DNA from 4 places in the Idiomarina sp. OT37-5b genome. Region 2 is predicted to be linked to each of the others. Evidence: predicted binding sites of a transcription regulator. Region 2 holds the regulator's gene; each other region holds the start of a gene.
What was found. Region 2 encodes sigma-54, which starts transcription at its own class of promoters, with help from an activator protein. Its sites were predicted from a motif close to GTTGGCACGNNNNTNGNNT; they were not measured.

Region 1 (7,765 bases), 330 kb from region 2:
GCCACGCACAATCAGGTTGCCGTTAGCCAGGGTTTTTATCACGGTAACGGTGATTTCGCCGTTCAGCTGGTTGCTTTGATCGGCATCGCCTTCACCGCTGAACGAACGGGTGCCGCCAAAACTGGCCGACAGCGGATTGCCGTTGATGCTGACGTCGCGACCAAACAACTGCGGCGACGGCAATTCGGTGTTGCTGTCTTTGGTGGTTTCGGTCGATGACGATTTACTGGCGGTGGTGCGTTCCTGCAAGCTAACGGTAATGATATCGCCTAAACGCCGCGCTTTAATGTCAGAATACAAGCTGTCAGCGTACTGCGCCTGAAACAAGGAACCGTTTGGTACCACCGGTTGCGCCCGCTCTTCGGGTAACACCGGTGCGTACATCGGATCATCCGGCATTGGCTTGGGTTGGTTCGAGGCACAACCGGCCATCACCAGGCTTGCTAAAATTAACGCTGCAATACGCATAACATCACCTATTCCGTTTATCTTAAAGCTGCTGACTGATGTAACTGAGCATCTGGTCAACGGACGAAATCACTTTCGAGTTCATCTCGTAGCCCCGTTGCGACTCAATCAGGTTAACCAGTTCTTCGGTTACGTTAACGTTCGAACTTTCCAGTGCGCCCTGAATGGTCGTGCCCATGCCATCAACGCCCGGCACTGCCTCTAACGGCGCACCGCTGACTGCGGTTTCTTTATACAGATTCTGGCCGATGGGTTCTAAACCGGCTGGATTGATAAAGCTGGCTAAGTTGATTTGCCCGACAACCGCGTTATCGGCATTGCCCGGCTGTCGCACGGTTACTTCGCCTTCCTGAGAAATGCTGACCGAAATCGCATCTTCTGGGATCTGAATCGCCGGCTCCAGCGGGTAACCGTTACCGGAGGTAACCATTTCCCCTTCTTCATTTAATGAAAACTGGCCGTTGCGAGTATAAGAAACCGTGCCGTCAGGCATCAGGATCTGGAAGAAGCCCTTGCCGGAAATCATCACATCCAGTGAGTTGTCGGTGGTTTGTACGTTACCCTGGGTGTGTGATTTTTGCGTGGCCACCACCTTGGTACCGGCACCAATCATCAAACCGTTCGGCAATTCCACGTCTTGCGCTGACTGGCCACCGGGCTGGTTGATGTTTTGATACAGCAGATCTTCGAACACCGCGCGGCTTTTTTTGAAACCCACGGTACTGGCGTTAGCCAGGTTGTTTGAGATAACCGAGATGTCGCGCTGCTGCGCGTCCAATCCGGTTTTACTGATCCATAATGCTGGGTTCATGGTGTTGCTCCTCTACCGGCCGATTAGCTGATGCGCATCAGCGATTCAGCTCGCTGGGCGTTTTCATCGGCGGTTTTCATCATTTTTACGTTCATTTCGTACTGGCGCTGCAGTGCGATCATTTGGGTCATTTCTTCGACGGCATTAACGTTACTGCCTTCCAGCGCGCCTATCGATAGTTTTACGTTGGCATCGGCGATGGCCTGTTGTCCGTCTTTCAGCTCAAACAAGCCGTCGTTGGTCTTTTTGATGTTGCCGTTGGGTGGGTTAACCAGTTTGATCCGGTCAACCAGTTCCATGGCGTCTTCCGGTGCGCCTTGTGGGCGAATGGATATATTGCCGTTGGCACCGATGGTGAGGTTATCAACGGGCATCGGAATAAAGATGGGGCCAGCATCGCCCATAACCGGCTGTCCGCGGTCGTTTTTCAGCATGCCGTCGGGGCCGATTTCTAAACTGCCATTGCGGGTGTAGCGTTCGTTGCCGTTTTCGTCTTGTACGGCAATCCAGCCCTGCCCCTGGATGGCAACATCAAGATTACGGCCGGTGGTTTGCAGTGCGCCGCTGGCAAAGTTTTGCCCCGGGCTTTCTGTCATCGAGAACACGCGGGTTGGTAAGCCTTCGCCAAACGCTTGCATGGAGCGAGCTTGTTGTAAGTCGGCTTTAAACCCTGTGGTGTTGGCGTTTGCCAGGTTATTGGCGCGCAAGGCGACGGCGTTCATGTTTTCTTTTGCGCCGCTCATTCCAATCCAAAGCATTTTGTCCATCGCTGACCTCCAGCCAAAAATTTGTCGTCTTGGTCGGATATATGCAGACATCGTGCCAACATGCGCCTTCGGCGCGGTCGTTTGCCCTACGGGCGGTTGTTTGTGCCTGCGGCACGGCTTTTGGCCACTGCGTGGCGGCTGTTTTCGGCTCCGCCGAATACAGCCCTCGCGCTAAAAGCGCGAGCTACGGAGTGTCAGTAGCTTGCGCTTTTAGCGCAAGAAATAAAAAAAGGGCTTGCGAATGCAAGCCCCTCATTATGTTTAAACAGCCATCGGCGAGCGAAGCAAGCCGATAAACAGCCGTGCCGCAGGCACAAACAGCCGCGACGAAGTCGCAAAGAGCATCGCGTAGCCGAAGAAAGCATCGGCGCAGCCGAAAGCCCTCGCGCTAAAAGCGAGAGCTACCGGATCTGCAAGATCGTCTGGTTCAGCGTGTTATTCACTTCCAGCGAACGCGAGTTGGCCTGGAAGTTACGTTGTGCTGAAATCAAGTCCACCAGTTCTTTGGTCAGGTTGACGTTGGAGTTTTCCAGTGCGGAGGCTTCAATTGAACCAAAAGTACCGGAATTTGCTTCACCTGCCAGAGCCTCGCCTGAGTCAAGACTCTGACGCCATTTGGTTCCACCGATTTGAGTCAAACCTTGCTCATTAGCAAAGCGTACAAGTGCAACTTGCCCGAGGTACTGAACATCACCATTTGAATACGTAGCGGCAATTAGACCGTCTTTACCAATATCAACATTGGTCAGTCGGCCTACGGTTGTTCCATCTTGATCCAGTGACGTTACCTCATAGTCCGACGCAAACTGCGTTGGTGTTGTGGTTCCGGTTTGGTCTTGGAAATTAAACTGTATCGTTTGTGCCGTAGCACCATTATCTAAATAGGGACCAGACGGGCCGGAGCCACTCAGGTCAAGTGTTCCGGGCGAAAAAGTCTGCTCGCCCGCCGCCAAATCAGGTTCGCCGTTACCTAAAAAGCTAACATTCAAACCATCATAGTTGTCCGTTGACGGTGCTGTAGATGGCGTGCCCCCAGGCGTTGTTCCTAAGTCAATTTGCTGACCGTCAAATGTCGCATAAATATCCCAAGAGTTTGGCGCACGTTTCACATAGTAGGTGGAAAGTACATGTGACTCTCCTAACGAATCATATACAGTCGCCGATGTGGAACTGTGATAAGAAGACGGATCGTTAGGGTCAAACGGTGTCGCTGTGCCATCAATCGTCGCAACCCGCGCGTCAACATTAAATGCAGTAAATACGTTATTAGTACTTTGAGGCGCGCCAGCTACATCTGGGATACGAATAGGTTGGGTAGTCGCTAAACTTGTCGATGTGGTTGCTCCACTATTACGGTCAACCTGATAGCCCTGCAAGTAATTGCCCTGGTTATCCACAATGAATTTATCATCATTAAGTTTAAAAGCGCCTGACCGCGTATAGGTCATATCGCGCGAACCCAGATCATCGGTCGTGGCAAAAAAGCCGTTACCACTGATTGCCATATCTAACGAGTTATCAGTAAAGTCTAGTGTTCCCTGACTGAACTGCTGAGCAACTTGCGATGTTAATACACCGTCACCTACTTTTGTGTTACCGGCATTAAAAATACTCGTTGCGTAAACGTCAGCAAATTCTGCGCGGGACTGTTTAAAACCCGTCGTTTTAACGTTCGAAATGTTGTTGGCGGTGGTATCAAGATCTTTTTGTGATGCGTTGATGCCGCTAAGTGCAATATTAAATGACATAAGTCACCTCACTAATTATCCAATCTCTGTGACATCAGCAAAATTGATGCCACCTAAGCCTTTAAGGTTTAAAACAATGCCGCGGTCGCCGCCGGTACTAACGCTTTGAACTGTGGCGTGCATTTGTAACGGGAGCTCTTCACTGCTGTTGCCGACTCGGCCATTGGCGGTAAAGCTGTATTTGCCGGCCGGCACTTCATTGCCGGCATCATCCAGTCCGTCCCATTCAAAATCTTTTGTTCCCTGAGGCAAATCACCCAGGTTAATGGTTCGCACCACAGCACCCGTCTCATCCTTTATGCTCAAGCGCACATTTTGAGCGGTTTGTGGAGCAGCAATCATACCCGATGCGCCGGCACCGGGTTCAAGTGATGCTGTTGACGTAGGTACCAAGACTTTACGACCTACCAACGTTGATGCCTGCAGAGCCTGGTTCGAGGTCATATTTTCAGTGAACTTGGTGAACTGTTCCTGTAACCCGGTAATGCCCTCAGCCATCGTAAAGCTAGTCATCTGAGCGATCATCTGATCGTTCTCCACCGGCTTGGTCGGATCCTGCATGTTCAACTGTTGCGTTAACAGTTTGAAGAAGTCTTCCTGCTCAAGCTTTTGGTTTTCATCCGGATCGGCATACTTCGTTTGCTCTTCCTTCTGCCACCGTAAGTTATCGATATAGGAGTTATTGCTTACGCCTTCCATCGGTTATCTCCTGTTAGGCCTGACCGAGGCGCAGTAAACGCTGGGTCATAGTTTTCGCGGTATCCGCTACTTGCACGTTGGTCTGATAGGAACGCGAAGCGGAAATCATGTTGGCCATCTCTTCCATGGTGTTGACGTTTGAGCGGTAAATGTAACCGTTTGCATCGGCCATGGGATGATTTGGCGCGTATTCGATTTGCAGCGGTTTTTGGCTTTCAACAATGCCTTTTACTTTGACACCAGCGGCTTGCCCGGCCTGAGTTTGATTGGTCAGGCTGTCACCACGGTAGTTACCGCCGGCATCCGCCAATGCGGTTGCAAAGACCGGGTTGCGGGCGCGGTAGGTTTCTTCCACGCTGCTACTCACGGAGTTGGCGTTCGCCAAATTACTGGCGGTGGTATTGAGGCGCACTGACTGCGCACTCATTGCCGATCCGCTGATGTTGAAAATGTTAAATAAGCTCATCGTTGCTTACCTCGCCTATTGGCCACTTAACGCTTTCTTGACGCCTTTGATGCGGCCGTCGAGAAAGTTCATGGTCATTTCATATTCCAATGCGTTTTGTGCATACAAGTTTTGTTCCAACTGCACATCAACGGTATTGCCGTCACCGGTATCGGGTTGCGTGGGTACGCGGAATTTTTCTTGTCCGGTGGGTTTGATTTCGACGTTGAAGTGTTTTTCGTGGGTACGCGCTAACTTATAGCTGTCCATGCCCCGCTGTGCTTGTTTCAGTGCTTGCTGGAAATCAAGGCCTTTGGCTTTGTAGCCGGGGGTGTCAGCGTTAGCGATATTGTTGGCAATCATCTCCGCACGCTGAGTGCGTACGCCCAGCGTGTATTGCTGAATGCCCATGAGTTTGTCCATGGAAAGTGCCATTTTTTCGTCTCCCGTTGGTTCGATGTGGGAGATGATGCAGAGATCGTGCCAACTTGGGCTCCGTCGCTTGCGCCTTTGCCGCAAGCCGATGAGTCGCGCCAAAGGCGCGACCTACCGCAAGGGGCATAGCCCCGCCTGGCAAGTGTGCGTAGCGCACGCCGAGCAAGGCCAAGCGAAGCGAGGCCGCCAAGCAAGCCGCCAGCGGCGGCGCCAGGCGAAAGGCGCGTCAGCGCCTTTTGTAGATAATTCCCGGGTTGCAGCGGATCATTTCAAATTCCTCGGTGAGGCCAGAGATGGACTCAGAAGCGCCGAGGAAAAGATAACCGCCGGGATTAAGCGATTGCCGGAATTGGGCAATAATTTTCCGCTTTACGTCAGCAGAAAAATAAATCAGCACGTTGCGGCAAAAGATGATATCGAATTTACCGAGCAGCGCGTAGCTGTCGAGCAGATTGAGGTGGCGGAACTGGACGAAACTTTTTACGTCGTCTTTAACCTTCATCGAGCCGGGTTTGCTGCCTTCCGTGAAAAACTTCTTTTGCCGCTCGGCGGATAAGCCGCGGGCTATGGCAAGGCTGTCGTACTCGCCGATGGCGCATTGTTCCAGCACTTTATTGGAAATATCGGTGGCGGTGATGCGGATACCACCTTTTAAGGCGCCGGGGTTTTTGGCTTTGTACTCCAGGTAAGTCATCGCCATTGAATACGGCTCCTGCCCGGATGAACAGGCCGATGACCAAATTTTGACGGGGCCGGAGTTATTCTTAAATTCCGGTAACACCCGGTTGGCCAAAATTTCAAACGGATACGTGTCCCGGAACCAAAGGGTTTCGTTGGTGGTCATGGCATCGATGACGGCGGCGCGCAGTGCCCGCTCGCTGATTTTCATCGATTTTTTAACCAGCTCAGACAACGAGTCAATATTGAACTTCGTCATCAGCGGACTGAGACGACTTTTAACCAGATACAACTTATTTTCACCCAGTACGATACCGCACTGATGCTCTAAAAACTGTCGAAACTCCTGGTATTCTGCCGGACTGAGTTCTTTATTGATCACGTTTCTCTACTGCATTGTTCTTGTTATTCAACGGCATAGTTGCCGTTACTCAATTTCGATGTCTGCTGTTGCATTAAGCCATTTTTTAACGGCGGTTGCCAGCTCATCAGGGTGGAACTTGGCAATAAAATCGTCTGCGCCAACTTTTTTTACCATGGCCTGATTAAAAACACCGCTTAATGATGTGTGCAGAATAACATGAACGCCTGCTAATTTGGGATCCGCTTTGATTTCTGCGGTTAACGTGTAGCCATCCATGACCGGCATTTCCACGTCGGAAACGATGACCGGTACGTGCGGATGCACGTCGCCGTCGACTTCTTTGGCTTTTTCTTTGAGCCAATCGAGAGCCTCTTTACCGTTTTTCTTTATTTCCAACGGTATTTCAAGGGACTGCAAGGCCCGCTTGATTTGTCCGCGGGCTACGGCTGAGTCATCGGTAATGAGAATGGTGAGGTTGTCTTTTGCAACATTGATCGGCTGATTCGCGACTTCCTCACTGATGTCGCTGTTAACCGGGGTAATGTCGGCGAGAATACGCTCAACGTCGATGATTTCAACCAGCTCTTTGTCGATTTCGGTGACTGCGGTCAGGTAGGCATCCCGCCCGGTACCGCGCGGCGGCGGCAGGATTTCTTCCCAGTTGATGTTAATGATGCGGTCAACGCCGCCGACCAAGAAGCCCTGCACGGTACGGTTGTACTCGGCAATAATAATGAAGCGGTTGTGAATATCGGTAATTTCCGGACCACCGGTCGCCATGCTTAAATCAATGATTGAAATGGCCTGACCGCGAATGTGAGCGATGCCCCGCACCAGACGATTGCGGTGCGGCATGGCGGTCAACTTGGGGCATGGCAGTACTTCGCGTACTTTAAACACGTTAATGCCAAACCGCTGTTTACCGGAGAGTCTGAACAATAACAACTCTAACCGGTTTTGGCCGACCATTTGTGTGCGTTGATTCACCGAGTCCAGAATACTGGCCATGTTCGCTCCTTTACTGGCATGCCCTGGGTGACATTCCTGCCTGTTGGCACACTCTTTGCTTCGTTATTAATCGTTCTTTGTGCCGCGACGTCATCGACAAAAAGTTGACGCTTTACACATTCTTCCTTTGTACAGGATGTGTCGGCAGAAAACCATTAAACCTTAGTGGAATTACACTATGATAATACGCAATAGCTTATTAATCAGTTTGTTTTTGATCATAGTTCATTCAAATGCGTTTGCGAATGATCAAGACCAGCCGACGCAGCGCTTTGATCATAAAGCGCTGCAGTCGCTTGCACACGAGTTTGTGCAGGCTCAGGTGATTAAACCGGATAACGG
Region 2 (7,765 bases):
CAAAATTGCTCACTGTGCTTCCTGTGTTATCGTTTCTTTAAGCTTACGTAGTTTAGCGCGTAAGCGTCTAATCACTAACTGTAAAAATGTTGCAAAACATATCAGTTAATCGAATCAACCAATGTCATCAATTTCTGCGCAAACTGTTCGCGATCGGCCTGGCAATGCTGGCAAAGCTGCAGTTGCTCAAACAAACGGGCACCGTGCACAGAAAAGAATAACAATTCCGCCAACTGCGGATCAGGCGTATCATTTTTTATCGCGTCGAAGGTCTGCCGGACATGCTCTTGTAACGGCTCCAGCAGTTCTGGATTATTTGCCGCAACGGCCAACATACCGCTGCTCAATTGTGCACATTCAGCATCACTGTTTAATGAGGCTAATAGAATACTTTTTAGTTCACGGCGTGGATCGTTTTCGAGTTGCTCACGAAAGTGCGCACGCAAGGCATCGAATTGTTGCACCATACGCTCTAGCATAGCGGCTAACAGCGCGTTTTTATTGGCAAAGTGATACAGCAAACCGCCTTTACTGATACCGGTTTCCTGACACAGGGCATCAAACGTCAAATGCGCAGCCCCCTGCTCCGCAACCAGTTGTTCTGCCGCGTCTATAATTGCATCACGATTGCTTGGCCGACCCACCATTTACTGCTTCCCGGGGCTCATTTAGGGCCCACTTTATTAACCGTCCAGTTGGTATAGTAATTAACTCTTAATAAAAAAGCAATATTCTCTGCTCCGTCACGGTAGGCATAGCCATTGATAATGACGTATCATTAGCGCATAAACTGACAAGCTGGGAAGATTCTATGAAGCAAGTCACACATGACTTTCGCCCGCTCGGCCACGATGTGCTGGAGATCGAGCAAAGCGCTATCGCAGGCCTCAAACAATACATCGACGAACAATTTAATCGCGCCTGTCAGATCATGTTCGATTGCAAAGGCCGGGTGATTGTCATCGGCATGGGTAAATCAGGCCACATCGGTGGAAAAATAGCCGCAACACTGGCTTCTACCGGCACGCCGGCATTCTTTGTCCACCCGGGTGAAGCCAGCCATGGCGACCTCGGTATGGTAACCGACAACGACGTTGTTATTGCCATTTCCAACAGTGGTGAAACCTCAGAGGTTCTGAATATTCTACCGGTGATAAAACGATTAGGTGTGAAGCTGATCGCCATGACCGGCAACCCCGAGTCAACGTTGGCACGCCTTGCTGACGTGCATGTCTGCATTAAGGTAGAACAAGAAGCCTGCCCATTGGGTTTAGCGCCCACCGCCTCGACGACGGCCACCCTGGTTATGGGGGATGCGTTAGCCGTGGCTCTGTTGAAAACCCGGGGCTTTACCGCCGATGACTTTGCCTTGTCTCATCCCGGCGGTTCACTGGGTAAGCGTTTGCTGCTACGCCTACAGGACATTATGCACACCGGCGATCGCGTTCCGGTAACCGAACAAACGGCGCTCATCAGTGAAGCCTTATTAGAAATGTCGCGCAAAGGCCTGGGCATGACCGCAATTGTCGATGACAACAAGCGCCTGGCGGGCATTTTCACGGATGGTGACTTACGCCGCATTCTCGACAATCGTATCGATGTTCACAGCACCGGTATCCATGAGGTTATGACACGTTCCTGCATTACCGCGAACGCCGATATGCTGGCTGCGCAAGCGCTAAAAATTATGCAGGATCGCAAAATTAACGGTCTTATCATTGTTGACGAGGATGGCCGTCCCGTTGGCGCAATGAACATGCATGACCTGCTACAAGCTGGCGTTGTCTGAGGAGATAATCAATGGAGATGATTAATACCTGGTATGGCGATATCGAGCAGGCGCTGCTGAAGAAGTTTCAACAGGTACGTTTACTGGTGCTCGACGTGGATGGGGTATTTTCGGACGGCCGTATTTATTTAGGTAACGACGGTGAAGAGCTGAAAGCCTTTCATACCCGTGACGGTTTTGGCATGAAGGCACTGGTTAACGCCGGCTTTACCACGGCCGTGATTACCGGCCGTCAGTCTGCTATCGTCGAACGCAGAATGAAGCACCTGGACGTAGGTCATATTTTTCAGGGACAATCCGACAAAACCGTCGCTTATCAGCAATTGCTTGAGCAACTCGATGTGACCCCCGAGCAGGTCGCTTACATCGGCGATGATGTTCCGGATTTGGCATTAATTCAACGTTCCGGACTGGGTATCGCCGTTCATGATGCGCACCCGGCCGTGCAACAAGGCGCTGATTATATTACCCGGTGCGCGGGCGGCCACGGTGCTGTTCGCGAAGTCTGTGATTTATTACTGTTGGCCAGTGGCCAGCTTCGCAGTGCTGAGGGGATCAGTCTGTGAGTCGTCGCATCACCTTCATTCTGCTACTGCTGTTCGGGGCGGGACTGTTACTGGTCTGGCGCCCTTTTATCGACGAAGGTGAAGATACTGCCCAACAACGTTCACAAATCATGAAGCCCGATTTCACCGCTCGGGGGCTGGAAACCCGATTATTTGAGTCGGAAGGAAACCTGGCACACCAGCTTAAAGCGGATGCCATGGCACACTACCTGCAAATCGGGCTGACAGAGTTAACCCAGCCGGTTTATTCGGTGTATACCGAGGACAATCAGGCGACCTGGCAAATCAGTGCTGAACAAGGCACTTTTTATGACGACCAAACGCTGATCCTGGAGCGTGGTGTTGAAATAAAGTCGCTTCAGCCTGATACTGCTATACAAAGGGTTGTGACGGAATATCTGGTCATTGATATGGCCGCTGAAACAATGCGCACTGACTATCCAGTTACCCTGTTTGGGCCACAACTTACGATTCAGGGCGATGGTCTGAAAGCTGACTTATACGCCGAAAAAATGGAGCTAAACCGACATGTTAAGACCGTATTTGAGCCTCGCTAGTGGCGTTATGCTGCTCGTCAGTGCGAACGTTTATGCGCAAGGCGAAGCGGACTTCTCGAAAGCCATTGAATTAACCGCCGGGCATGAAGAACTGGATATCAAAAACAACCGGCTACTGCTGACCGATAATGTTACCGTCAAACAGGGCACGTTGGAAATTAAGGCCGATCGTGTCGAAGCTCTGCGAAATGCGGATCAACAGGCGGACACCTTTATCGCGGAAGGAAATCCAGCGACCTATACTCAACAACTGGACGACGGCTCCACCATCAGTGCACAGGCCGACCGTATTACCTACTATCAGGCACGTGAAGTGCTGGAGCTGGTGGGGAATGCTCAAGTCTCGCAGGGCTCCAGCCGTTCGAGTGCGCAAATTATTACCTATGACCTGGCTCAGCAGACCGTTTCAGCCAGTGGCGAAGGTTCTGAAAACAACCGGGTAACCACCATATTCACACCGCCGAAAAAGAAAAAAGACGATAAAAACGGGAGCAACAACTGAGTTCATGGCTACTTTATCCGTTCGTCATTTAGCAAAGAGTTACAAACGCCGGCAAGTGGTTAAGGACGTGAGTCTGGAAGTCAGCCAGGGGCAAATCATTGGGCTGCTGGGCCCGAACGGTGCCGGTAAAACCACGACCTTTTACATGATCGTAGGCTTGGTGAACAGCGACAAAGGACAGATTTATCTGGATGACACCGACTTAACCCTGCTGCCTATGCACGAGCGAGCGCGACGTGGCATCGGTTATTTGCCGCAGGAGTCATCGATTTTCCGGAAACTGACCGTGCGCGACAATCTGATGGCAATCCTGGAAACTCGCAAAAACCTCACCGCAGTAGAGCGCGAAGAAAAGGTTGATGCACTGTTAGAAGAGTTTCACATCGGCCACATCGCCAATAGCCTCGGCATGAGCCTTTCCGGCGGCGAGCGCCGCCGCGTTGAAATCGCCCGCGCATTGGCGGCGGACCCGACCTTTATTCTGCTTGATGAACCGTTTGCCGGGGTGGACCCGATTTCTGTACTCGATATCAAGAAAATTATCGAGCACCTTAAACAACGTGGCATTGGTGTTTTGATCACCGATCATAATGTACGTGAGACCTTGTCAGTATGTGAGCATGCTTATATTGTCAGTCACGGACAATTGATTGCCAGCGGTGATGCTGAGAGTATATTATCAAATCAACAGGTTAAGGATGTTTACCTCGGTGAGCAGTTCACACTGTAAGCAGCATAGCGTGAAGCCGGGAGTCAGATAAATGCGACAAAGCCTTCAGTTAAAAATCGGTCAGCAGCTGACCATGACACCACAACTACAGCAAGCCATTCGCCTGCTGCAGTTGTCGTCGTTGGATCTACAGGCTGAAATTCAGGAGGCACTGGACAACAACCCGCTGCTTGAAGTTGACGGTGACCATCAGGACGTCGAGGGTGAAGCACCAGAAACCTCTAATCATCGTGATGACAGCCATCAGGAAACCTCTGATGTGCTGAAAAAAGATCAACTCCCTGATGAACTCCCGGTCGACAGCAGCTGGGATGATACCTATACCTCATCCACTCCGACATCGGTTACCAGCCCTAACGGTAAAAGCTATGACGGCGAGATGGATGTCTATCAGGGCGAAACCAGTGAGTCACTGCAGGATCACCTGTTGTGGCAAATGCAACTGTCGCATTTTTCCGATGAGGACACTGAAATAGCCGAAGCCATTATCGAGTCGATTGATGATAATGGCTACCTGACTTCCTCCGTTGACGACATCGTTGCCGCGTTACAGCATCTGGACATTGGTGAAGACGAAGTGCTGATGGTGCTGAAGCGTATTCAACATTTTGATCCCGTTGGTGTTGGTGCCCGCGATGTCGCCGAGTGTCTGAGCATTCAGTTACGTCAACAAGTAGAAGACTCACCACTCAAAGAACAGGCGCTGGAGCTTGTACAGCAACACATGGACCTGCTCGGTAGCCGCGATTACCGCACCATCCTGCGCAAAATGCGCTTATCCGAAGGGCAACTGAAAGAGATTATGCAATTAATTCAGCAATTGCATCCTCACCCCGGTGAACAAATTGCGCAGAAGCCGGTTGAATACGTCATACCCGACGTTTCAGTGGTAAAAAAACAAGGGCGCTGGGTGGTCGAATTGAACCCCGACAGCGTACCCAAATTAAAAGTGAACGAAGAATATGCGGCCTTAAGTAAAGCCGCAAAATCCGCAGCAGACAGTCAATATATAAAATCGCACACGCAGGAAGCGCGCTGGTTCATTAAAAGTTTGGAAAGTCGTAATGAGACCTTGTTAAAGGTTGCACACTGCATTGTTCACCGCCAACAAGGCTTTTTTGAACACGGTGAAGAGGCTATGAAGCCGATGGTACTCAACGACATCGCCGAAGCCGTCGATATGCATGAAAGCACTATTTCACGGGTCACTACGCAGAAATATCTACACTGCCCACGGGGCGTGTTTGAACTCAAATACTTTTTCTCCAGTCATGTCAATACAGAAGCAGGAGGTGAGTGTTCAAGTACCGCTATTCGTGCTTTAATTAAGAAGTTAGTGGCGGCGGAAAACCGCGCTAAACCATTGAGTGACAGCAAAATTGCTGAACTCATAGCAGACCAGGGAATCCAAGTAGCAAGGAGGACAATTGCGAAGTATCGGGAGTCGTTAAACATTCCGTCCTCGAGCCAACGCAAGAGTCTGCTTTAATCGTGATAGAAACAAGAAGGAAGACGTTATGCAAATTAATTTGACCGGTCATCACATCGATATTACCGACGCACTGCGTGACTATGTAGACACTAAGTTCGCTAAACTTGAGCGACACTTTGACCACATCAACAATGTTCACGTCATCCTTAAAGTAGAAAAAACGGCACAAATCGCGGAAGCCAACCTGCACGTTAATGGCGGCGAAATTTTTGCCGATGCCCAACACGACGATATGTATGCGGCCATCGATGGTTTAATTGATAAACTCGATCGGCAAGTTATTAAACACAAAGAGAAAATGAAAAAACATTAATCATGCAACTGTCTGAACTGTTAAGCCCCGACTGCACCAAGTGTGCAGTCGAGGGCGCAAGTAAAAAACGGCTATTAGAAACCATTAGCCAAATTGCGGCTCCCAAGCTGGTCGGCATTACCCGCCATGATATTTTTGAGAGCCTGTTAAATCGCGAACGTTTAGGCAGTACCGGTATTGGCCTTGGTATTGCGATTCCACATGGTCGCTTACCCAATGCAACTCAGCCTGTGGCGGTGTTGATAACGCTTGCCGAGCCGATTGAGTTTGACGCCATAGATAACCAGCCCGTAGACATTATTTTTGCCCTGCTGGTACCCGAATCTGAACACGAAAATCATCTGCAAACGCTGGCCACCGTAGCACGCCGCATGAATGATAAGGTGTGTACCCGCGCACTGCGAGCGGCACATAGTGACCAGGATCTTTACGACATTTTTGTTAATGAGGACAGTGACGGATCATGCAGTTAATCGTTGTTAGTGGCCGGTCTGGTTCAGGAAAAACCATCGCTCTTCGGGTTCTGGAAGATCTTGGCTACTACTGCGTTGATAACCTTCCGATCGCTTTGTTACCGACGCTGGTGCATGCCGTAATGGCGCAATATGATCGCATTGCCATCAGTATCGACGTAAGAAATTTACCCGAAAATTCGGAAGAATTACTCGAGTCGCTGGACTTTCTCCCGGCTGAAGTCGAGCCGGAAATTTTGTTCATTGATGCGGATGACCAAACCTTATTACAGCGCTTCGGCGAAACCCGCCGGCTACACCCGTTGTCACAAAAAGAACTGCCCCTCACTGACGCCCTACAGCTTGAACACAAGCTACTTGAGCCGATTATGGAGCGTGCCAACTGGCGCATCGACAGTAGCCACTTGTCGTTGCACCAACTGAGTGAGCAAGTCGCCGAACGAGTGCTGGGGCGGGCACAGAAAAAGCTCATCATCGTCTTTCAATCGTTTGGCTTCAAATACGGCTTACCCAAAGATGCCGACTTTGTCTTTGATGCGCGCATATTGCCAAACCCACACTGGCAGCCAGAGCTCAAACTGCTCAGTGGCCTGGATGATGATGTCCAGCATTACTTCCGGCAACAACCGCTGGTTGCTAAGTACATCCATCAGGTGGAAAACTTCCTGGCCACCTGGATTCCACATTTTCAGCGCAGCAACCGTAGCTATCTGACCATTGCCACAGGTTGCACCGGCGGTCAGCACCGTTCTGTTTACATCACCGAGCAGTTGGCAGAACGTTTTCGTCATACGGCGATTAATGTGCAAGTGCGCCACCGTGAGATAACAAAATAATGGCAACCCTCTGTAAAACACTGATCATTCGTAATAAACTTGGTTTACACGCACGCGCAGCCACCAAACTGGCGCAACTTACCCAGCGTTTCGATGCCAAAATCGCGGTTGAACAAGACGGCCAGCGTGTCGATGCAGCCAGTGTCATGTGTCTGATGCTGCTTGCCGGTAAACAAGGCAAAGCGGTTAATGTATATGCCGAAGGCAATGAGGCCGAAGCCGCGTTGGCAGCCGTTACCGAGTTATTTGAACAGCGCTTTGAGGAAGACGAATAAGCATGGTCGCCGAACTGACCGATAAAGAATATGCAATGCAGCGTATTCAAGAGGTGAATGCTGCCCTGGCGGACGGCATGTACGTGGCTGCCCGCCGTATGCTGCATAATATGCCGGCCTGTGACATCGCGCTGTTACTGGAGTCATCACCGCCGAAAAACCGTGCCATCGTCTGGAAGCTGGTCGATGTTGACGAACACGGTGAAATCCTCGAAGAACTCTCCGAAGAAGT
Region 3 (7,765 bases), 370 kb from region 2:
ACCATATTGGCAACCACCTTAAACTTAAACACACCCTGGTCGCGACTCAATACTTTCATCAACGCGTACGCATCGGTAATTGACGTCGGTTCGTCACAGACCACCACGATAACGTCCTGGGATGCCCGCGCAAAGCTGACCACCGTGTTGCCAATACCGGCGGCGGTATCGACGATCAAGACATCAAAATCGCCCTGAAGCTCACTGAATGCCTGGATCAGGCTGGCGTTTTCACGCTCGGTCAACTCGACCATGGTGCGCGTACCTGAAGTGGCCGGTACGATTTGGATGCCCGCCGGCCCTTCCACCAGGATGTCCCGCAAATCGGCAGTACCGTCGAGCACATGAGAAAGGTTTTTACGCACTCTGAGGCCCAACATGACGTCAACGTTTGCTAACCCCAGATCGGCGTCTAAGACCAAGACGCGCTTACCCTGCTGCGCCATTGCAATCGCCATATTCAGCGACACGTTGGTTTTACCCACGCCGCCCTTGCCTCCGGTGACTGCAATTACTTTGATCTTTGACTGTTTCATTCTTCTTAAGCCACTTGCTTGATCCATGTGCGCGCTACTTCTTTAGTTAATACTCGTGTGCCAGTACGATTTTGGCATCTCTGTCATGTTCGAACAAATGCTTTTGTCATACAAGCGCTCAGCTTCGTTCACCAGAAAATGGGCGTCCGCCACTTTGATGTCTTCCGGTACTTGCTGGCCGTTGGTTAGATAACTTACCGCCATGCCATGCTCGATGGCAACACTGATGCTCTCACCCAGACTCAGGCATTCGTCCAGTTTGGTAAAAATACAGCCACTTAACGGCAGTGTTTTAAACTGTTTGACGGCGTCATTCAGTACCTGCGTTTGTGACGTTGCTGATAATACCAGATATGGGCGAATACGCAGACGGTTATTGTGCAGTAACGTGGCCAGTTGGTCGTTCAGGCGTTTATCACGCTGGCCCATGCCGGCGGTGTCGATCAGGATCAGTGATTTATCGCGCAGCGTCAGTAACGCATCGGCCAACTCTTTGGCGTTATTGGCAATTTTTACCGGACAACCCAGGATACGTCCATAGGTCTGTAATTGTTCACTGGCACCAATACGGAAGGTGTCGGTGGTGATCAGCGCCACTTTGTCAGCGCCGTGACGCTGCGCGTAACGTGCTGCCAGCTTGGCAATGGTCGTGGTTTTGCCGACACCGGTCGGGCCTACCAAGGCCACCGCGCCGCCACGCGTCAAAATATCGTCAGCGGTGGTATTGAGCTGACCTTCCAGTAATTGCAGGCATTGCTCCCAGCTGTCGTCGTCTTCGCCGCCTTCGGGAATGAAACAGGCGATCTGATCGGCGATGCGTTCGCTCAGACCCATGCCCATCAAACGTTTGGTGAGCATGGCACGGATGGGTTCTTCGCGCTCGATTTCTTGCTTCATCAGGCCGCTTAGCTGATGTTGCAACAGGTCTTTGATGCCGCGGATCTGGGCTTTTAATTCGGCGATTTCAGCAGCACTGCCGCCACTGACGTGCTCGGGGATGTCATCCCCGAGCGCTTGGCGCCCCTGCGGGGCTTGCTCGGCGCCCTGTGGGCTTGCTTGGCGCGGCGTTGCCGCTTGCTGGGCGCGCGCTCCTTCGTCGCTTGCTTGCTGGTTTGGCGCGCTTGTGCCTTCGGCACTTGCGCTTGCTGTCGCGCCAAAGGCGCGACCTACGGGGTGGCTTGTGCCTTCGGCACTCGCTGCTTGGCGTTGGAGGAGTTCGGCGAGGGAGCTGGCTGGGGTGGGCTCCTGCTTCGCAGTCGCAACCTCTGGTGCTGGTGCAGGTTCGGGTTGTTGGGCGTCGGGGTCGACGGCGGCGACGATTTCGATGCCACCGTTGACCTTTTTATTCGACATGATCACGGCGTCCGGGCCCAGGGTTTCTTTTACCTGCAGCAATGCGCGGCGCATATCTTCGGCAAAAAAGCGTTTAATTTTCACAAGCGACTCCCATCCTAACTATTCTGGCCCACGGTTTGGTTTCCACCGATAGAGCTGACGATCCGAATTTGTTTATCATCGGGGATTTCCTGATAACTCAGTACTCTCATGCCATCTGTCGCGTGACGGGCAAAGCGTGCCATGGTCGAGCGCAGTAGCCCCGAGGTCAGCAACACCGACGGTTCTCCGTTCATTTCCTGTTGCTGATGTACGTCGCGTAATGATTCCTGTAACCGTTCTGCAAGGCCGGGTTCGATGCCTGCACCTTGCTGATTACCGTCATTACCGGCGGCTTGCAAAGACTGATGCAACATCTGTTCCAACTCTGGTGCTAACGTGATAACCGGCAGTTCTGGCGCGCCCTCCGAGATATCCTGCACGATCAGACGACGCAGGGCGATGCGCACGGCGGCGGTGAGAACGTCAGGATCTTGACTCCGTGGTGCGTATTCCACCAGGGTCTGTACGATGGTACGCATATCGCGGATGGCGATGCCCTCATCGAGCAGGTTTTGCAGCACTTTGACAAAATTGCCCAGCGACAGCATATCCGGTACCAGCCCTTCGACCAGTTTCGGATGGCTGCGGCCAAGGCGATCGAGCAGTTCCTGCGCTTCTTCGTGACCCAGCAACTGTGACGCGTGGTTGGTGACGATTTGGCTTAGGTGAGTTGCCACCACCGTCGCCGCGTCCACCACGGTGTAACCCAGCGTTTGCGCGTGTTCACGCTGTTCCGGGCGGATCCACACCGCATCCAGGCCAAAGGCCGGATCTTTGGTCTTTTCACCGTCCAGTTCGCCGAACACCTGACCCGGGTTAATCGCCAGTTCCCAGTCGTGACGGATCTCGGCTTCGCCCATGGTGACGCCCATCATGGTAATGCGGTAGCTGTTCGGGCCTAAATCGAGGTTGTCGCGAATGTGCACCGAAGGTACCAGAAAGCCGAATTCCTGCGACTGCTTCTTACGCACACCCTTGATGCGCGACAACAGCTCGCCGCCCTGCGACTTGTCGACTAACGGGATCAGACGATAACCCACTTCCAGACCCAGGGTATCGACATGGCGCACGTCGTCCCAGCTGAGCTCTTTTTGGACTTGCTGTTGTTTTTGCTCCTGCTGCTCTTTTTCGACCAGCTCACCTTCCTGAGTTTCGCTTTTCTTGATTTTGAAGTAAGCGGCGCCGGCCAGTACCGCCGACATGCTTAAAAACGCCAGGTGTGGCATGCCCGGGATCACGCCCAGCGCAAACAACACGGCACTGGCAATCACCAGGACACGGGGGTTGTCGACCAACTGAAACACCACCGCGTCGCCCATGTCTTTGGTGTCGTTTTCGCGGGTGATGATGATAGCGGTGGCAACCGACAGTAACAGTGCCGGGATTTGCGCGACCAAACCGTCACCAATGGTCAGCAGGGTGTAAACCTCGATGGCTTCGCCGAAGCTCAGACCATGTTGGATCATCCCAATCAGGAAGCCGCCGATGATGTTAATCAGCAGGATCAGAATACCGGCGATGGCATCGCCTTTAACGAATTTACTGGCACCGTCCATTGAACCGTAGAAGTCCGCCTCGCGGGTAACGTCCTGACGACGCTGTTTGGCTTCTTCCTGGTTGATCAAACCGGCGTTCAGGTCGGCGTCAATGGCCATTTGTTTGCCCGGCATGGCGTCAAGGGTAAAACGTGCGGTGACTTCAGAGATACGTCCGGCACCCTTGGTGATAACCACGAAGTTGATGATAACGAGAATGGCGAACACCACCAAACCGACGGTGTAGTTACCGCCGATCACCACGCTACCAAAGGCTTCGATAACGCTACCGGCAGCGCCCGGACCGTTGTGACCTTCGAGCAATACAATACGGGTGGAGGCGACGTTGAGCGACAAGCGCAGGACGGTGGCGATCAGCAGCACCGTCGGAAACGCCGCAAAGTCCAGTGGTCGCTGGGTATAAACCGCAACCAGCATCACCACCAGCGACAGGGTGATGGAAAACGAGAATAATATATCCAGGATCATCGCCGGGATCGGCAACACCACCATCGCCAGTATCGCCATCACCGCCAGGGGGGTACCGAAACCTTTGATTAAATAGGAGTTATTCTGTGCAAATGCTTTTACGCTGTTAAGCCGTTCCGCACCACTCGCCATACTTCGTTTCTCGCGTCAAAAGTTTGAATCTGGGGTTGTTTATTCAAGATACATGCCAGCTTGCGCTTCGCGCGGCTGTTTGTGCCTTCGGCACGGCTTTTTTCGGCTTCGCCGAGGCTTTTGACGGCGGGCCCATCGAAGCCGATATCGCGTACGAATTTATCCGTTACCGTGCAATGGGCGTTTGGCCCAAGGTGGCTAAACTGGGTGGTTTTGGGCGGTGTTGTGATGGGCTTTAGTTTGCTTGAGTTATTGGTGTCGATGGTGGTGGTGGCGTTCTTGCTGGCGGCGGGGATGCCGGGGTTACAGCAGACCTCGGAGCGGGTGCAGATGGCGGTATGGAGTGAACGGGTGATGTTGTTACTGCAACAACGTAAGGCTTTTGCGATGGCTGAAGACCGTTCGGTTACGGTGGATTTGGCGTCGTTGGCAACGGAGCTGCCGCCGCGGTTGCTGTTGACGCATAACTTTTATGCCGGTGCGCCGCTGAGTTTTGAAGGAGCCAGCGGTTTTGCCCGGGCCGGCAGCCTGGAGTTGCGTAACGGCGGTTATGCAGTAAAGATTATTATCAGCGGGCTTGGCCGGATTCGTCGCTGTCAGTCGGCTGGGCAACGGCTTAGCGGGTTGCGGCCATGTTAAGGCGTTGTCAGAACGGAGCGAGCTTACTGGAAATGATGGTCGCCGCTTCGCTGGGCTTGCTGGTGGTGCTCGCGGTGCAGCAGACCTGGGCCTGGCAGTTGGGCCAGCAACTGGGGTCAGGCGAATCGACCAAGGCTTTTTTAACAGCACAGTCACTGATTGAACAGATCGCCCAAGATGCTGCCAATGCCAACCCCGACGCCATCGCATTAAGCGGTCGTTGCTATTTGCTGCCACAGCACGACGGCCGGCTGTTAGCCTATCGGGTTAAAAACCGTCAGGTACAGCGCCACACCCTCGCCCCTCATTGCCCTGAGCGTGGCTGGCAAAGTCTGAGCCATTACCATGATATTGCCGTCGACGAGCTGGTTATGCAGTTAACCCCAACCGCTGCGGCGGCGTTACTTAAGCTGGCACTGACAGCTAAGTCGCCGCGCGATGACAGTTATCATGCCTTTAAGCGCGAGGTGGTTCTGCATGTTGCGCGCTAATCTTCGTCACCAGCGCGGGCTGGCAGTGTTAATGACGGTGGTGACGCTCACCGCGCTCAGCTCGATGGCGCTGGCAGGGTTGCTGTTTCAGGCACAGGCGCTGCAGGCGCAACAACACCGGCAGTGGCTATTACTCAAGCAGCGTAACGAGCAGCAATTTGTGCGCCAGCAGGCCTATTATGCGCAGCTTGAAAAGGAATGATGGATTTTCACTACTGGAGGTATTGGTAGCCGCCGCGATTTTCGCCCTGTGGCTCCCCAGTAGTTTATATGCACTACAAACCGCCCTGGCGACACAACTTAAGGTGCAACAACGAGCGGAGCGGGTCGAAGCCATGATGACGTTACATGCCGATATCGCAGCGCAATGGCGTGAAGGTAGCGTTTCAGTTGAAGCAATGGAAATAGACTGGCAACTCGATGTCATCGACGCGCACCGAGCTGTTCTAACCCTATCCGCTGACGCCTATAGCCTGCGGTTTATTCTGACACGGTAAAGGCAGAACTAGCCGCCGCTACAGCGGCAAAGAGTTCTTGCGCCAGAGGCGCAAGCTACGAAAGCCGCAAGCTACGGGCGCAAGTCCGGCGGGATGGAGAAGGTGATGTTTTCGGCTCGGCCTTCGCGTTCGGTGACGGTCTCGCCGCCCCAGTCGCGTAATTGGTCGATGACTGATTTCACCAAAACTTCCGGAGCTGAAGCGCCGGCGGTGACGGCGATGCGTTGTTTGCCGTCAAGCCAACTGCGGTCGATGCAACTCGCGTCGTCGATCAAATAGGCCGGAGTGCCCATTTTTTCCGACAACTCGCGCAGGCGATTTGAATTTGAACTGTTGCTGGCGCCGACCACCAGCATCACGTCAGCTTCGCCGGCCAGTTCGCGTACCGCGTCCTGGCGGTTTTGGGTGGCGTAGCAAATATCATCCTTGCGCGGTCCCTGAATGTTCGGAAAGCGCGCTCTTAAGGCGTCGATAACATCCGCAGTGTCATCGACCGACAGCGTGGTCTGACTCATGTAATGCAGGTTGTCGGGATCTTTCACCTGCAACGTCGCCACATCGTCCGGCGATTCAACCAGGTACATGCCACCGTTAGGATTGGCGTACTGGCCCATGGTACCTTCGACTTCCGGATGGCCGGCGTGGCCGATTAATACGCACTCATGCCCTTTGCGGCTGGCACGGGTGACTTCCATATGCACTTTGGTCACCAGTGGGCAAGTGGCGTCAAACACTTTCAGACCACGGTCTTTGGCGTTTTGACGTACCGCCTGCGACACCCCGTGCGCACTGAAAATGACAATGGCGTCGTCAGGCACTTCGTCCAGCTCTTCGACAAATACTGCGCCTGCGTCTTTTAATGAATTCACCACGTATTTGTTATGCACCACTTCGTGGCGCACATATATCGGCGGTTCAAAAATTTCCAGCGCACGTTCAACGATGGTAATGGCGCGGTCAACACCGGCACAAAACCCGCGTGGGTTGGCTAACAGTATTTGCATAATTCCTCCGGAGCCTTCAGCAACTGGCGCGATTAACGCCATTAAGGCTCAACACTGATAATTTCGACATCAAAAATCACCGTCTGGCCGGCCAGCGGGTGATTAAAATCGATGGTAACGGTTGGACCATTGATTTTGCGGACAATGCCCGGCAGCTCAGTACCGTCCGGTTGGGTAAAGGCCAGAATGGCACCCACTTCCGGTTTGGTTTCGTCACTGAACTTAGACGAGTCCACGTAATAAAAGTTATCCGGGTTCGGCTCGCCGAAAGCGTCTTTAGGTTCCAGCGTAAATTCACGCTTAGAGCCGGCACGCAGGCCAATCAGGCAAGCTTCGAAGTTTTCCGTCAGGCTACCGTCGCCCATACGAAATTTCGCCGGCTTACCGGACATCTTGGTGCTGTCGGCGACCGAGCCGTCCGACAGCTTGATGGTAAAATGCATGACCACTTCGCGACCATCTTCGATGGGTAAACGACTCATACTACTTCTTACCCTCCTCGCGCTCCGCTTCGGTATCGTCACGACGATTCTCCACGAAGGCTTCTAATAACATCAATGCCGCACCAATGGTGATGGCCATATCGGCGACGTTAAAGGCCGGCCAGTGCCAGCCCTGATAGTGCACGTCCAAAAAGTCGATGACGTAGCCGTACATCATGCGGTCGGCGACGTTACCGATAGCACCGGATAAAATCAACGCGAACGACAGATTCTGGCGCCAGAAATTTACCGGGTTGCGGCGCAGCCAGATCAGCAGCACCGCACTGATGGCGATGGCGATGACGGTAAAGAACCAGCGTTGCCAGCCTCCACCGTCACTCAGAAAACTGAACGCAGCGCCGTAATTGTGAACGTAGGTGAGGTTAAACAAGCCGTCAATCACTACCCGGCTTTCGTACAGTTCAAACTCCGCGGCCACCCACACTTTGGTGATCTGATCGACGATCACCATCAGCACGGTTATCCACAGATAGCGCAGCCCGGAGGCGCGTTTTTTTAGCAT
Region 4 (7,765 bases), 480 kb from region 2:
TACCGTCACTTTCTGACCGGAGTGCAGCACGAATTCTGCTTCCGAGTTGACCACCGTTTGCTGATCAGTCAGGCAATCGTCGAGCTGTTCCATCGCTAATGTTGTCGACACATAACTACTGGCAAATGGTTCATTCACCAGCCGTCGGGCACTGTGATCAAGCAAAGACTCAGCCGCCGCATTGACGTACTGAATGTTCAATGAGTCATCCAACACGACCACCGCGGTCATTAGCGCATCCAGGATCTCGTGACTCTGTGGCGACATAAGCTGTCCTCAACTCAGTACTGCACCAAAATAGTGCACATTGATCGCTAAAAAAGGGAGGGCGAACCCTCCCCCAAAGCCTTTAGCAGCTGTAGTACATATCGAATTCAACCGGGTGGGTTGTCTTCTTAAGTGTTTCAACTTCGTTGTACTTCAGCCCAATATAAGCATCGATCATGTCATCATCCATGACACCGCCTTGTTTCAGGAAGTCACGGTCTTTATCCAGCGCTTCCAGTGCCATTTCCAACGAGTGACAAACGGTAGGAATATCACGTGCTTCTTCCGGCGGTAAGTTGTACAAGTCTTTGTCCATCGCATCGCCCGGGTGGATCTTGTTACGAATACCATCAAGGCCGGCCATTAACAGAGCGGTAAAGCATAGGTATGGGTTGGCACTTGGATCCGGGAAGCGGACTTCAATGCGGCGTGCTTTTGCACTTGAAACCAATGGAATACGAATCGACGCAGAGCGGTTACGCGCTGAGTAGGCCAGCATCACCGGTGCTTCAAAACCCGGAACCAAACGCTTGTACGAGTTCGTCGATGGGTTTGAGAACGCATTGATGGCACGAGCGTGCTTGATGATACCACCGATGTAATACAACGCGGTTTCACTCAGACCGGCATACTGGTCACCGGCAAACAGGTTTTCACCGTCTTTTTGCAACGACATATGAACGTGCATGCCTGAACCGTTATCACCGACTAACGGCTTTGGCATAAAGGTCGCTGTCATGCCGTATGAGTGCGCGACGTTGTGCACAACATACTTGTAAACCTGCAATTCGTCGGCTTTCTTGGTCAGTGAATTATACTGCGTCGCCACTTCATTCTGACCAGCGGTTGCCACTTCGTGGTGGTGTGCTTCAACCACCAGACCCATGTCTTCCATGACCAGACTCATGGTGCCACGGATATCGTGTGCCGAATCAACCGGAGGAACCGGGAAGTAACCGCCTTTGACGCCTGGACGGTGTGCCAGGTTACCTTCCGAATATTCACGGCCTGAGTTCCACTTCGCTTCTTCAGCATCAATTTTGTAGAACGAACCACTCATGTCGGTGTGGAAACGTACATCATTAAACAAGAAGAACTCAGGTTCCGGACCGAAGAACGCATTGTCAGCAAAGCCTGATGCTTGCAAGAACTCTTCCGCGCGTTTTGCGATGGAGCGTGGGTCGCGGCTGTAACCCTGCATGGTTTCTGGTTCAAGGATGTCGCAACGTACATTCAGCGTCATTTCATCAGTGAACGGATCAAGAACCATAGAGTCGGCGTCTGGCATCAACACCATGTCAGACTCATTAATGCCTTTCCAGCCGGCAATTGATGAACCATCGAACATCTTGCCTTCTTCGAAGAAATCATCGTCGATTTGCGACACCGGAATCGTTACGTGCTGTTCTTTACCTTTGGTATCGGTAAAACGCAGGTCGACGAACTTGACGTCATGCTCTTTTATGGCGTCGAAAATCTTGCTTGCTGACATGTTTTCCTCCAGCGGAATCAATGAATAAAAACAGAATAACTGTAGTTTGTATCTATACGTTTGACAGTATTGATCACTTTTGGCGTGATGTCTGTCATGATCTTTTCTAGCTTTTCCAGTTAGAGCAAGTTGCGTACCAAAAATGCATTTTCTTTAATATCAAACACTTACCATTAACAAGAATACCGCAACCGATTTTAATTGCACCATTATGGAACATTATAAACCAATTTGGTGCAAACCAGCTAATTTCTATTATGAATCTTTTGCGTAAAAAACGAACAAGGCCTTTTTAATTGCCAAGCAAACAGGTAGAATACGGCGCTCTTTTTTATCAACCCTCTGTCGGAGGGTTTACTCCGACAAACACAGGCTTTCTTAATGACAACTCAGGCATTTGATATCAATAAACTTCGCAACATTGCGATTATTGCGCACGTTGACCACGGTAAAACAACACTGGTCGACAAACTACTTCAACAATCAGGCACGTTAGAAAGTCGTGGTGAGCTCGAAGAGCGCATCATGGACTCCAACGACCTGGAAAAAGAACGCGGCATTACCATCCTGGCAAAAAACACCGCGATCAACTGGCAGGACTACCGAATTAACATTCTGGACACGCCAGGACACGCGGACTTCGGTGGTGAAGTAGAACGTGTATTATCAATGGCTGACTCTGTCCTTCTGTTGGTCGACGCGGTCGATGGTCCTATGCCGCAAACCCGCTTTGTAACGCAAAAAGCGTTCGAGCACGGCTTGAATCCGATTGTTGTTATCAACAAAATTGACCGTCCGGGCGCTCGTCCTGACTGGGTTATGGATCAGGTTTTCGATTTGTTTGACAACCTCGGCGCTACCGATGAGCAGTTGGACTTCCCGGTTGTTTACGCATCAGCATTAAACGGTTGGGCGACGCGGGAAGAAGAAACCGTCGGCACCGACATGACGCCGCTGTTCGAAACCATTGTTAACCAAGTGAGCCACCCTGACGCTGATCCAGACGGTGATTTGCAAATGCAGATCTCTCAGCTTGACTACTCAAGCTACGTTGGTGTTATTGGCATCGGTCGTGTGACACGCGGCAGCGTTAAAGTTAACCAGCAAGTCACCATTGTTGGTGCCGATGGTGAGAAACGTAACGGTAAGATCGGCCAAGTATTTAGCTACCTTGGCCTGGATCGTTTTGAAACCACATCGGCTCACGCGGGTGACATCTGCGCCATTACCGGTTTGGGTGAATTAAAAATCTCCGATACCGTTTGTGCGTTAGGTAAACCAGAAGCATTGAAGCCGCTGACCGTTGACGAGCCAACAGTGACCATGACCTTCCAGGTCAACACCTCACCGTTTGCCGGCAAAGAAGGTAAATTTGTGACCTCTCGTCAGATCCTTGAGCGTCTGCAGCAGGAGCTGGTCCACAACGTTGCGTTGCGCGTTGAAGAAACGGACAACCCGGATAAATTCCGCGTTTCTGGCCGTGGCGAATTGCACTTGGGTGTTTTGATCGAAAACATGCGTCGTGAAGGCTTTGAGCTGGCGGTATCGCGTCCGGAAGTTATCATCAAACACGAAGATGGCCAAAAGATGGAACCGTACGAGTCACTGACCGTCGACATCGAAGAACAGCACCAAGGTGCGGTGATGGAAAAACTTGGCTTGCGTAAAGCCGAGATGACCAACATGACTCCGGACGGTAAAGGTCGTGTGCGTATCGACTTTGAAGTACCAAGCCGCGGCTTGATCGGCTTCCAGACCGAGTTCATGACACTGACTTCAGGCACCGGTTTGATGTACCACACGTTTGATCATTATGGTCCGCACAAAGGTGGCACCATCGGCCAACGTGTAAACGGTGTTCTTATCTCGAACGCTCAGGGTAAAGCGTTGACCTACGCCTTGTTCAACCTGCAGGAGCGCGGCAAGCTGTTCGCTTCTCACGGTGACGAAGTGTATGAAGGCCAGATCATCGGTATTCATAACCGTTCGAACGATTTAACCGTTAACTGTTTGAAAGGTAAACAGCTGACGAACGTTCGTGCTTCAGGAACGGATGACGCTCAGGTATTGAGCCCACCCATTCGTTATACGCTGGAGCAGGCCCTGGAATTCATCAACGACGATGAATTGGTTGAAGTGACACCAGCTTCTATCCGTATCCGTAAGCGTGCATTAACTGAAAATGAACGTAAGCGTCTGAGCCGAGAGCCAAAGAGCTAAGCCTCTGAACGACCATAATTGATTGCCCGCCTCGTGCGGGCAATTTTTTATCCGCTCAGTGTCAGCAGGTCCGGCTGCGGTAATACGTAGTAAAAAATTGAGAAAAAGTGCAGCACACTGCCACCCAGCACAAACAAATGCCAGATGGCATGATGATAAGGTAGCGACTTCCAAACGTAGAAAACCACACCGAAGGTATAAGCCAATCCTCCCGCAAGCAGTAACAGCAGTCCCGCAGGAGCAACATTATCCAGCATCGGTTTGATGGCGACCAGTGCCATCCAGCCAAGACCAAGGTATAGCGTCAACGAGAGCCACTTAGGCGCCGTCTTAACAAACAACTCTATGGCCACCCCAATCAGGGCGATGCTCCAAATAACCGCCAGCAGGCTCCAGCCCCAGGCTCCGCGCAAATTAATCAGCAGGAACGGCGTATAGGTTCCGGCAATCAATAAGAAAATGGCTGCGTGATCCAGTTGTTGAAAATACCCTTTCAACTTCGGCCACGGGAACGCATGGTATAACGTCGAGGCCGTGTACAAAATGATCAGGCTGACACCGTAAATGCTAGCTGCAACGATATGCCAGGTATCACCATAGGCCCCTGCCCAGGTCAACATGACCACCAATGCAGCAATGCTGAGCACCGCGCCTACTCCGTGCGTCAGGGCGTGTGCGACTTCCTCCCAGGCGGTATAACGTTTTTTGCTCATCCTCGCTCCAGGCCGGGGGTCTCATAACCCTCTGAAATATTTTTCAAGGCGCGAATAAACTTGTCCAATTGGTCGCCTTTTTCATAATCCAGATGATACTTATTATGGAATTCTAGCCGTAATTTAACGCCATGCCCTTCCAAAAACACCGTGTAGCCATCGTGATCCGTAAAAGCAGTAATGCCGTCAAGAACATGTTTACCTTGCTTGGCCTCTCCGTGTTCGTGAATTTTCTCGTACGCATCGAGAATGAGTCGAAAATCAATTTCGTTTTTCATAAACACCTCCAGTGATTTAGACAACTGCTGTTATCATTACGTATTATCGGCACAGCTAGACTATCACGACAAGGCTTTTTGCTACTAATTTAACCACTTGCATCAATAGACAGCTTACGTGCGCTGGTGCATGATTAATCAATTTGCGGTATACTTAAGCATAGTCAATGCAAAGAAGCTGAGAAGGGCGCTACTGTGGTTAGACGTACGAAAGAAGATGCCATGGAGACGCGGGCGAAACTGCTGGATGCAGCCGAGTATCTGTTTGGTAAAAACGGGGTTTCCCGTACTTCTATGGCGCAAGTTGCGGAACAGGCGGGGGTCACCCGCGGTGCGATTTATCATCATTTCAGTAATAAACAGGATCTGATTGAGTCGCTGATGGATCGTGTCCGGTTACCGATCGATGAAATGCGCGAGCAAATCGCCGAGCTGGATAACTACGATGCACTGGAAGAAGTGCGCCAGCGCACCATTGAATTTCTTACCCGTATAAAAACCAATGACCGTGTCCAGGCGCTGGCCAGTATCCTGCTGCACAAATGCGAATACATCGACGAAGTGAATCCCATTAAGTTGCGCCATGTCAGCGGCAGAAACGAGTGCATTGGTGACTTCGAACAGTTGTTCCACAAAGCACAGCGCGATGGCCAGTTAAAAAACGGTATTGATTCACGTATGGCCGTTATTGGGCTTTTTTCAATGGTGGATGGATTAATTTATAACTGGCTACTGGACAGTGATTATTTTGATCTGGTCGATTACGGTGAGAAGGCCATCACCATTTACCTTGATGGCCTTAATCAATCAAGCAACTGAGATTAGTCGCCCTGCAGCAAAAAGTTTTTCAGAAAGGTTTCATCCATTTGCGCAATGCTGGCATCGCTGGCTTTCGGGCATAATGCAAAATTCGGGGCTGTCCAGGCCTGCACATTGCCGAGAATATCGCGCAAATGCATGAGTCCGCGGATACCGCCTAAACCTCCCGGCGATGCCGCCCCCAGTAGCACCTTTTTATTTTGCCACGGTTGGTTTTCCAGCCGTGATACCCAGTCAATGGCGTTTTTTACCAGAGGCGATACCGAAGAGTTGTACTCCGGGCTGATTAATACCACTTTTGACGCTGCGTGAATGTCTTTCGCCAACGCCTGCATGGATGCAGGTACCCCCTCTGCGTCTTCAAAGTCACCGTGATAAATCGGCGCATCCAACGCATCAGCGTCTAACAGCTTGTAACGGATACCAAATTTGTCAGCCACTTCGGCGATTCGATGTTTTAACTTGCCATTCAATGAGGCTTTGCGGCGACTTCCGCCAAGTAATAAAATCGACATGAACATTTCCTTATTGATGAGTCATCGTTCTACTTACTACGTAACAATCAACCGCCTGAGTTCATTGCCTCAATAAACTTGTCCGATTCCGCTATGGCAAGTTCCATCTCGTCAATCAAGTCACGAATATCGACCTGCAGATTATCAAATTCTCCGCGAATCGCAGTAATCGCCCGCGCGTTCAGATTATGTTTCAGATACAGCACATTATCCTGGAGTTTCGCCAGTACAGGATCCATCTTACTTGCGGCTCGCTCCATGGAGCGAATCAAGTCGGCATAACGGCGCTCAGTCTCTCGCAATTGGCGTTCGCTTTGACGACGCATTGAATCGTTAGAATACTGTTCGAGCTCGTCACTCCATTCGTCAAACAGATCCTGAGCAACGTCATCCACCTCAGCGATACGTTCACGAACTCGTTCTGCTGCTGCTTTACTCGACTCGTAATCATCGCTCAACGCATTATACTGCTGCTCCAGTTCTCCACCGTCGATTTTGAGCATTGCATCAAGCCGTTCCAGCGCTGATCGAAATTCTTCCTGCGCTTCACCTTGCGAATCTTTCGCGTCATCAACGCGATCAACCAAAATGTCACGTTTTTCGATGCCGAATTTCTCCATCGTCGAGTAGTATGCCGTTTGACATCCTGTCAACAGCATCACTCCGAACAACAGCGTCAGCCATTTCATTTTCGGTCTCCCCGTACCGCACGGACTAACCGTTCATCACGTTTATCCTGACGATAACCGTGCACAACAATGATGGCGTGGATAATGGCCAATATGTAAACCAGGCCAAACGCGCCAAAGGTGACAATAGCCAGGATAACGCCAACGGCAGCCAGGATCAGGTTAAAAATAAACTGAAAAATTTTACCGGTGAACAGCACCGCCAGTGGTGGTAGTAATACAGCCAGGATATAAAGCATAATGCGCTCCTTAATTGGTTACCAAGTTAGAACCATTCGCATGGTGACTGCAACATCATCATCGGGATAGTCTGAACCAGTAACGACAACGTCATGGTCTGAGGTTATCCACTGCACATCAGGTTGCAGCGCAATACTATCTGTGACCTGCCAGCGGGCATATAATTCCCATACTTGCTCGGTAACATCGCGTTGCGTTTTTGCTGCGGTTGTTGCAAGCCCAAACGACAGGTCGTTTGTTGTGCTGTTAACTACAATACCCATACCAAGGTGGCGTTGGAAGTCTGCATAACGATTATTATCACCCCACTGCAGAAAACCGTGCCAATCCCAGGCTTCCATGCGCACCAGTCGTGTTTCCCCCACACCATACCAATGGCCATCGGATAGGCCGGCAACGATACGACTCCCGGCATTAGGCTGCCATTCGAATTCGGCATTGAGGTGTTGTTGGTCACCAAAGCTTAACTCTCGGGTCAAATAAGCCGCCTTGATGCTCGCGTTTGCCGACAGCTTCGAATCAATCACCAACC

Region 1: flgF (flagellar basal-body rod protein FlgF) is a predicted target of sigma-54. The motif match lies at 2,088-2,106, and genes of this name have one in related genera.
Region 3: flhA (flagellar biosynthesis protein FlhA) is a predicted target of sigma-54. The motif match lies at 4,171-4,189, and genes of this name have one in related genera.
Region 4: glnA (glutamate--ammonia ligase) is a predicted target of sigma-54. The motif match lies at 1,882-1,900, and genes of this name have one in related genera.

What each region holds. Positions count from the first base shown of each region.
Region 1 covers NZ_CP027188.1:650,692-658,456, reverse strand. Annotated here, with positions in the region: gene flgH (flagellar basal body L-ring protein FlgH) at 1-468, opposite strand, end outside; gene flgG (flagellar basal-body rod protein FlgG) at 491-1,279, opposite strand; gene flgF (flagellar basal-body rod protein FlgF) at 1,303-2,046, opposite strand; gene flgE (flagellar hook protein FlgE) at 2,448-3,794, opposite strand; gene C5610_RS02925 (flagellar hook assembly protein FlgD) at 3,810-4,493, opposite strand; gene flgC (flagellar basal body rod protein FlgC) at 4,507-4,959, opposite strand; gene flgB (flagellar basal body rod protein FlgB) at 4,975-5,373, opposite strand; gene C5610_RS02910 (CheR family methyltransferase) at 5,600-6,433, opposite strand; gene C5610_RS02905 (chemotaxis protein CheV) at 6,479-7,423, opposite strand; gene flgA (flagellar basal body P-ring formation chaperone FlgA) at 7,602-7,765, shown strand, end outside.
Region 2 covers NZ_CP027188.1:317,667-325,431, reverse strand. Annotated here, with positions in the region: gene C5610_RS01560 (ATP-binding cassette domain-containing protein) at 1-13, opposite strand, end outside; gene C5610_RS01555 (TetR/AcrR family transcriptional regulator) at 102-647, opposite strand; gene C5610_RS01550 (KpsF/GutQ family sugar-phosphate isomerase) at 812-1,789, shown strand; gene kdsC (3-deoxy-manno-octulosonate-8-phosphatase KdsC) at 1,807-2,355, shown strand; gene lptC (LPS export ABC transporter periplasmic protein LptC) at 2,352-2,912, shown strand; gene lptA (lipopolysaccharide transport periplasmic protein LptA) at 2,884-3,414, shown strand; gene lptB (LPS export ABC transporter ATP-binding protein) at 3,419-4,144, shown strand; gene C5610_RS01525 (RNA polymerase factor sigma-54) at 4,176-5,633, shown strand; gene hpf (ribosome hibernation promoting factor) at 5,662-5,949, shown strand; gene ptsN (PTS IIA-like nitrogen regulatory protein PtsN) at 5,952-6,422, shown strand; gene rapZ (RNase adapter RapZ) at 6,413-7,258, shown strand; gene C5610_RS01505 (HPr family phosphocarrier protein) at 7,258-7,533, shown strand; gene mgtE (magnesium transporter) at 7,536-7,765, shown strand, end outside.
Region 3 covers NZ_CP027188.1:686,084-693,848, reverse strand. Annotated here, with positions in the region: gene C5610_RS03120 (MinD/ParA family protein) at 1-563, opposite strand, end outside; gene flhF (flagellar biosynthesis protein FlhF) at 579-1,973, opposite strand; gene flhA (flagellar biosynthesis protein FlhA) at 1,988-4,129, opposite strand; gene C5610_RS03100 (prepilin-type N-terminal cleavage/methylation domain-containing protein) at 4,355-4,768, shown strand; gene C5610_RS03095 (hypothetical protein) at 4,762-5,259, shown strand; gene C5610_RS03090 (Type II secretion pathway-like protein) at 5,246-5,461, shown strand; gene C5610_RS03085 (type II secretion system protein J) at 5,439-5,756, shown strand; gene ispH (4-hydroxy-3-methylbut-2-enyl diphosphate reductase) at 5,828-6,760, opposite strand; gene fkpB (FKBP-type peptidyl-prolyl cis-trans isomerase) at 6,802-7,242, opposite strand; gene lspA (signal peptidase II) at 7,244-7,765, opposite strand.
Region 4 covers NZ_CP027188.1:2,726,843-2,734,607, forward strand. Annotated here, with positions in the region: gene glnL (nitrogen regulation protein NR(II)) at 1-267, opposite strand, end outside; gene glnA (glutamate--ammonia ligase) at 350-1,759, opposite strand; gene typA (translational GTPase TypA) at 2,141-3,979, shown strand; gene trhA (PAQR family membrane homeostasis protein TrhA) at 4,027-4,692, opposite strand; gene C5610_RS12800 (DUF3081 domain-containing protein) at 4,689-4,970, opposite strand; gene C5610_RS12805 (TetR family transcriptional regulator) at 5,166-5,789, shown strand; gene C5610_RS12810 (NADPH-dependent FMN reductase) at 5,792-6,304, opposite strand; gene C5610_RS12815 (DUF2959 domain-containing protein) at 6,352-6,993, opposite strand; gene C5610_RS12820 (YqaE/Pmp3 family membrane protein) at 6,990-7,232, opposite strand; gene C5610_RS12825 (carbohydrate porin) at 7,251-7,765, opposite strand, start outside.